One region of the Bacillus sp. ISL-47 genome, then DNA from elsewhere that is predicted to be linked to it. Evidence: riboswitches for the same ligand, from Rfam matches in the RefSeq annotation. Region 1 holds a riboswitch; the other holds the start of a gene.
What was found. Region 1 has a riboswitch for lysine ahead of J7I93_RS05055 (Na+/H+ antiporter NhaC family protein). Riboswitches for the same ligand answer to the same signal wherever they lie in the genome.
Positions count from the first base shown of each region.

Region 2: it holds a riboswitch for lysine, as region 1 does, so the genes downstream of both, J7I93_RS08115 (aspartate kinase) here and J7I93_RS05055 (Na+/H+ antiporter NhaC family protein) in region 1, are expected to answer to the same signal.

Region 1 covers NZ_JAGGQS010000011.1:77,238-80,663, reverse strand. The annotation lists gene J7I93_RS05060 (YsnF/AvaK domain-containing protein) at 1-330, shown strand, start outside; gene J7I93_RS05055 (Na+/H+ antiporter NhaC family protein) at 461-2,041, opposite strand; lysine riboswitch at 2,535-2,741, opposite strand; gene yunB (sporulation protein YunB) at 2,809-3,426, opposite strand, start outside.
Region 2 covers NZ_JAGGQS010000020.1:154,820-158,245, forward strand. The annotation lists gene J7I93_RS08110 (YslB family protein) at 1-39, shown strand, start outside; gene J7I93_RS08115 (aspartate kinase) at 365-1,594, opposite strand; lysine riboswitch at 1,755-1,934, opposite strand; gene uvrC (excinuclease ABC subunit UvrC) at 2,074-3,426, opposite strand, start outside.

The sequences.
Region 1 (3,426 bases):
GAAGAACAAAAAACCGTCAATGTGCCGGTTGAGCATGAAGAAGTATATGTAGAAAGAAGAAAAGTGGATGATCCGACTGCAGCAAGCACTTCACCAATTGGGGAAGATGAAACAATCCGCATACCAATCACAGAAGAACGAGTGGAAGTTTCCAAAAAGCCTGTTGTTACCGATGAAGTAGTTGTCGGCAAGCGTGAAGTACAGGAAACACAGCAGGTAACGGAGAATCTTAAAAAAGAAGAAGTTCATCTAGATGGCGGCCGTGAGTACGTATCTGATGAAAAAGATATGGACCGTCCGGTTAATAGAAAAGATAACGATAAATGGTAATAGAGTTGAAGGGGTCTCCATAAGGAGCCCCCTTTTATGTGGAAAAGGGAATAAGATTCATGCTTGATCTGTACTTAAATAAAAAAAGGCTCTCTCACAAAGAGAAAGCCTTATTCATCAGTATAAAGGTTTAGCTTGCTGTCTTTTCTTGCATCATGCCATCTTTCTTATTGCCTGCTATTAGTGCAAAGGCAATTACAAGGACTGCAACAGTCAGCAATGCGAAAATGGTGCTTCCTGTAAAACCAATAATCAGGTATCCGATCGACGCGATGCCTGCCGAGATCAAAGCATATGGCAGTTGCGTCATCACATGGTCAATATGGTTACATCCTGCCCCTGTTGAGGAAAGAATGGTTGTATCAGAGATAGGTGAACAATGGTCTCCAAATACTGCTCCTGCAAGTACTGCTGCCATTGCCGGCAGCAATAGATTAATGTCTGTTGCAGCGGCAATATCTCCTGCAATCGGAAGCAGGATGCCAAAGGATCCCCATGAAGTTCCTGTACTGAATGCCATGATTCCGGCAATGATAAATAGAATAACCGGAAGCCAGGAAGTACTCATGTTTGAACTTTCTACGATCCCGGCTAAATACTTTCCTGTTTCCAGACGGCCAATCAAGTCAACGATCGCCCATGCAAATAATAAGATATAAACGGCAGGCAGCATGGATTTAATTCCTTCCCATACCCCTTTTCCAAAGACATTTGAGCTAATGCCTTTTAAAACAAAGGCCTGGCGCAGGAATAAGGCCATTGTGACAAATAAGCCAATCAGCCCGCCAAGGATTAGTGATTTCGAAACATCTGTGTTTTCAAAGATTTGCAGGATCGTTGCGTTACCTTCAACCGCTTGGGACCCTGTCCAGAGCATTGCCCCAACAGTACCGATGACAAGAGCCACAATCGGCCATACAAGATCGCCTACAGAACCTTTTGAGCTTGTTGGAAGATCATCTTTCAGTTCACCAGGTGCAGGCTTGTCAGGATCCATGACTAATCCTTCTTCCACTGCACGCTTTTCATGAACTTTCATAGGCCCAATTTCTACTTTCCTTAATGCCACAATAAACACAATAGCCAAAGTAGACCATACATACAGATTCATCGGAATCATCTGGATGAATGCCGAGAATGCAGTAAACTCTGTTACATTATGGGCAGCAAGGATAGTGCCAATTAATGCAATGATGTATGCTCCCCAGCTTGAGACCGGCGAAACCACACAAACAGGTGCTGAAGTGGAATCAATCAAGTATGCCAGTTTCGCGCGGGATACATGCTGGCGGTCAGTAATCGGACGTGAAATCTGCCCAACTGCCAGAGCATTAAAATAGTCGTCAATAAAAATGATAATACCTAAAACAGCTCCGACAATCTGTGCACCTGCACGGGTTTTTACCCGCTTCATGGCCCATTCGCCAAATGCCCGGCTTCCGCCCGAAATAGATATAAATGCAGTAATAACTCCTAATACAAGCAAGAATAAAATAATATATACATTCCAGGTGTTCAGCTCTCCGTCTGAAACGAAAATTCCTTTTACTGCATCAAAAATAATGCTAAATGTTTCTGTAATGCTGAATTCAGCCAGCAAAAGGGCTGCTGTTACGATCCCTACTCCCAAAGACAGCAGTACGCGCCTTGTCAGGATTACCATTGCGATGGCTACCAGCGGCGGCAGCAGGGAAAAAATCGTGTTTGCCATTACTTGTCCTCCTCTGAAATTTGATTGGTGTCCAGCTACAGGCGCCATCGGCTCGAGGTCATAAGCGTGTCTAGTTTCGGCTCCTAGGGACTCGAGGTCATAAGCCGTTCCCTTCCAGAAGGAAAAAACACCTTCTTACAGGGACCGTCTTATGCTTGTCGTCCCTGGGCAGTCGCCTCAACATTTCTTCAATCCGTCAAGAAGGTTAAAGAACAACCTTCATGCCGGCTTGTCTTATGCTTGAGGCCCGCAGGATAAGGAAGGCTTCGTCAGCCTATTCATCGCACGACCAAAAGTGGCAGCTTTTGGGAGGATGCGGGTCATGCAGACGTTGCCACAGGATGTGGCGATTTTAGTCTGCGTTCATCTCAGGCGGGCGCCTTTCGCTTTTCGTAGGGGGAACAACATGGATGATGACAGAGCGAAAATAAAAAAAGAGTAACGATAGAGAAAAATCTATCATTACTCTTTTGAAGTAATTAGTTTCTCCATCACGATCTGTAGCTCCCCATTATGAAGGCTTTGACAAAGTATATTCATACCTTCCCCTCATAATGACAGTGTTACTCCTATTCGAAGTAACCCCAGCGGAATAAACGCTGACCCATTTATTCTGCTTCGGCAAAATTCCCTTTCAGCTGCGGTCACGGTTGTCATCCTCACACAGCTTACTCTTGAATCCTGCTCCTCTACCCCATCGGATATGATAAGGTTTTTATACAATTGTATATATAAGTATAGCAAACTGTGAATCTTCTTGCAAGCCTTTATTGACCTGCAGGAATTTCTATGGAAGGCGATGTTCCTCCGCCGCCATTATAGAATTGAGGAACCTTTCCAGGGTATATGCCATACGCTGCAAGCACATCTTCCTGGACGGTAATGATTTTGGTCGCAAAAGGGATAATGATTTGAACCTGAACATCCAACCTGACCAGAACCTTCACTTCAACATTATTGATGCCGTGGTCCTTTGTTTCGGTAATGAAGTTGGACGTAACGGAACCAACTGCATTGAACTTGACGGGAATCCTTGGCCCCAGGTTCCCGAGAAGCGCATTATTGGTCGCCTGCCCAAGAGGCACATAATAGACAATGCCATTTGAACTCTGCTTTTGTTCTGTATTAATCTCAACATCTGTAAACGATTCTAACGCATCGAGATCTCCTTTTTCCGCTTTTTTAATATTATCCTGAACAAGTTCGGTCACTTCGGCCTTTACCCTGTTCAGTTTTTCAACATTTATGCTGACGACACCGCTTTCGCTTGCTTCAAACATGTCTTCCAAATCCATGACATTTGTGATTTTTTTATTGATCGCATTGTTGATAACCAACGATGCGATTTTTCTTGTTTGAGAATCGGCATAACTCATAAGTGTGGG
Region 2 (3,426 bases), on a different contig from region 1:
ATCACAGTAAAATGGGATAAAAAAGATGCTTCCGTGTGATTTCATTTAAGTTTGGGCAAAAAGCTTTCAAAAAATTTCCTTTTGAAAGCTTTTTGTTTATGTTTTTGGCTCTGTTAAATTAGCTTGTTGGTTTTGCTTCAGGTGCTCAGCCAACCGGGGCAGTCCCGGGGCTTCTCGGCACCTGCACCTGTGGGGTCTCCCTTTGACTCGCTTTTCCCGCAGGACTTTTGAATGAACTTCCCAATTTTACACCTAAGAAGGAAATGCGAAGCATTTTCGAGGATCTCGCACATTCCGCTTCAATCCACAGCCAAATCAACAATGATCCTATAACACAGCAAATTTATTTACCTCGTGTCTAAAATTAGGCTTTTACCGCAGAACCTGACAGCTGGAAGGCTTCATGCAACGCATCAACTGCTTCAAGCATTTTTTCGTTTTTCACCACAGCAGAAACCTTTATTTCCGATGTGCTGACCATTTTCACCTGTATTTCATTATCTGAAAGCACTTCAAACATTTCTGCTGCCACCCCTGGATTGGAAATCATACCTGATCCTACAATCGAGACTTTCGCCAGTCCTGACTCCCATTCAATGCGTTCGTAATTTAAACTAGCCCTATTCTTTTCCAATACCTTTACAGTATCAGTCAGATCTTCATTTTTGATCGAGAATGACAGGTTGGTGGTTTTGGCCTCTGTCATGCTTTGAATAATGATGTCCACATTAATGTGATTTTTAGCAAGTGCTGAGAATATGGTTGATAAGCCAGTAAGTGAATTAGGAAGGCCGAGTATTGTCACCCTTGTAATATCATCTTCAAATGCCACACCGCGCACGACCAAGTTTTGTTCCATTTTTACTTCCTCCTCAATAATTGTTCCGGATTCCTTTTCAATACTTGAACGCACTTCAAGCGGAAGTCCATAGTTTTTGGCAAATTCTACTGCTCTTGGATGGAGAACGCCTGCCCCTAAATTCGCAAGCTCAAGCATTTCATCATAGGAAACGGAATAAAGCTTTCTTGCATTTTTTATATACCGCGGATCGGTTGTAAATACCCCGGTTACATCGGTGTAAATATCACATTTATCAGCTTTTAGTGCAGCCGCTAATGCAACAGCGGTAGTATCCGATCCTCCGCGGCCCAATGTAGTGATTGAACCATCCTCTGTCATCCCCTGGAATCCGGCAACAATGACAATATTGCCTTGCTGCAGTTCCTTTTGGATTTTATTTGTATCAATGTCCAATATCCTTGCATTCCCGTGGACTGGTTCAGTCTTAATCCCGGCCTGCCAGCCTGTAAATGAGACGGCAGGGTGCCCTTTCGCACCTAAAGCCATGGAAAGCAAAGAAATGGTCACCTGTTCACCGGTTGTTAGCAGCATGTCCATTTCCCGTTTATTTGGAGCAGGAGAGATCTCCTTTGCCATACCGACTAGCTGATCTGTCGTTTTCCCCATGGCTGAAACCACCACGACGACATCATTTCCTCTTTTCTTTTCCTCAATCACCCGATTGGCCACATTTTGAATTCGGTCAACGGTACCAACCGAGGTGCCTCCGAATTTTTGCACAATGATTCCCACAACTTCCCCTTCTTTCTAAACAATCTTGTTGTATTGTATTGTTTGCCGTCCCTATGTAAATTACCCTTTACCAGTTTACTTCCGTTTTTTGGACATTAAAAAAAGCAATGAGATATACTATCCCATTGCTGTGCAGCCAAATGTAAAAAAGAAGCAAACACAGTGAGATAGCTCTCCAGGACGGCATAGCCCTGACAATTCTGCATTTATTTAATGCAGAACCAGCAAAGAAATTGATGAGATTTTCTTCACTTCGGCAAACATTCCCTTTCAAAGCTTTTCACGGAAGCTCATTCTTCTCCAAGCTCTTACTGATGAAGTTCGCACCTCTACCTTCACTTAACGATGCTGTTCGAAAAATTTAGAAAAGCTTTCTTTTCGAACACATACTTTATCGCTATAAAGTGATATTGATATAAAGTTTCAATTATTATAACATATCAAAAAATGGCTGTCTATCTCCATTTAATCGCTTATGGTTACGCTTTTCCGTTCTTTTCCTCAAGGCGCTGCTTTAGTTCTTCTGCTACATTTGCAGGTATGCCTATTTCCCTGAAGTCTTCAAGGGATGCCTCTTTCATTTTCTTAACGGAGCCAAAAGCCTTTAACAATTGCTTTTTCCGCTTCTCGCCAATGCCCGGAATCTCGTCAAGGATTGACTGAAAAGCACTTTTTCCACGGAGCTGACGGTGAAAAGTGATTGCAAAGCGGTGAACCTCGTCCTGAATTCTCTGCAGCAAATAAAATTCCTGGCTGTTTCTGGAAAGCGGAATAATCTCAAGCGGACTGCCATAAAGGAGCTGGGATGTCCTGTGCTTTTCATCCTTAACCAGCCCGGAAATAGGGATATCAAGACCCAGCTCATTTTCAAGCACATCTCTTACAGCTTCCACATGGCCTTTGCCTCCATCAATCAATATCAAATCAGGAAGAGGGAGCTCTTCTTTCAATACCCTGGTATATCTGCGGCGAACCACTTCCCTCATGGATTCATAGTCATCAGGGCCTTTGACAGATTTAATTTTAAATTTCCGGTATTCCCTTTTCTCCGGCTTTCCATCAATAAAGACAATCATGGCAGAAACAGGGTCTGTTCCCTGTATATTTGAATTATCAAATGCTTCAATTCGGTGGGGAGTGTAGATGCCAAGCTGCTGCCCAAGATTTTCTACTGCCTTTATCGTACGTTCCTCATCCCGTTCAATTAAAGAGAACTTCTCCTGCAGAGCGATCTTCGCATTTTTATAGGCGAGCTTAACGAGATCCTTCTTTTGGCCGCGCTGTGGCTTTAACACTTTCACACCAAGAAGCTGTTCTGCCATTTCAGTATCAACAGAGTCGGGAGCCAATATTTCGCGCGGTTTAAAATGGTTGGCTTTTGAATAAAATTGGCCAAGGAATGTTAAAATTTCTTCCTCAGGTTCATTATGAATCGGGAACATGGATACATCCCTCTCAATGAGTTTGCCCTGCCTAATGAAGAAAACCTGCACGCACATCCAGCCTTTATCAACCGCATAGCCGAATACATCACGATCTGTAAAATCTGTCATCGTCATTTTTTGCTTTTCCATGGTTGCATCGATATGGGCAATTTTATCCCGGAGCTCTTTAGCTCTCTCAAAATCAAGTTCCTCTGCGGCTGCTGCCATTTTCTCCATTAAATCCTTCTTAATATCTTTGTATCCCCCATTTAAGAACCTTGCAATTTCATCTGTCATGCGTTTATATTCTTCTTCGCTTACATCTTTCACACAAGGAGCAAGGCATTGGCCCAAATGGTAGTATAGGCATACCCGATCAGGAAGGGTTGAGCATTTGCGCAGCGGATA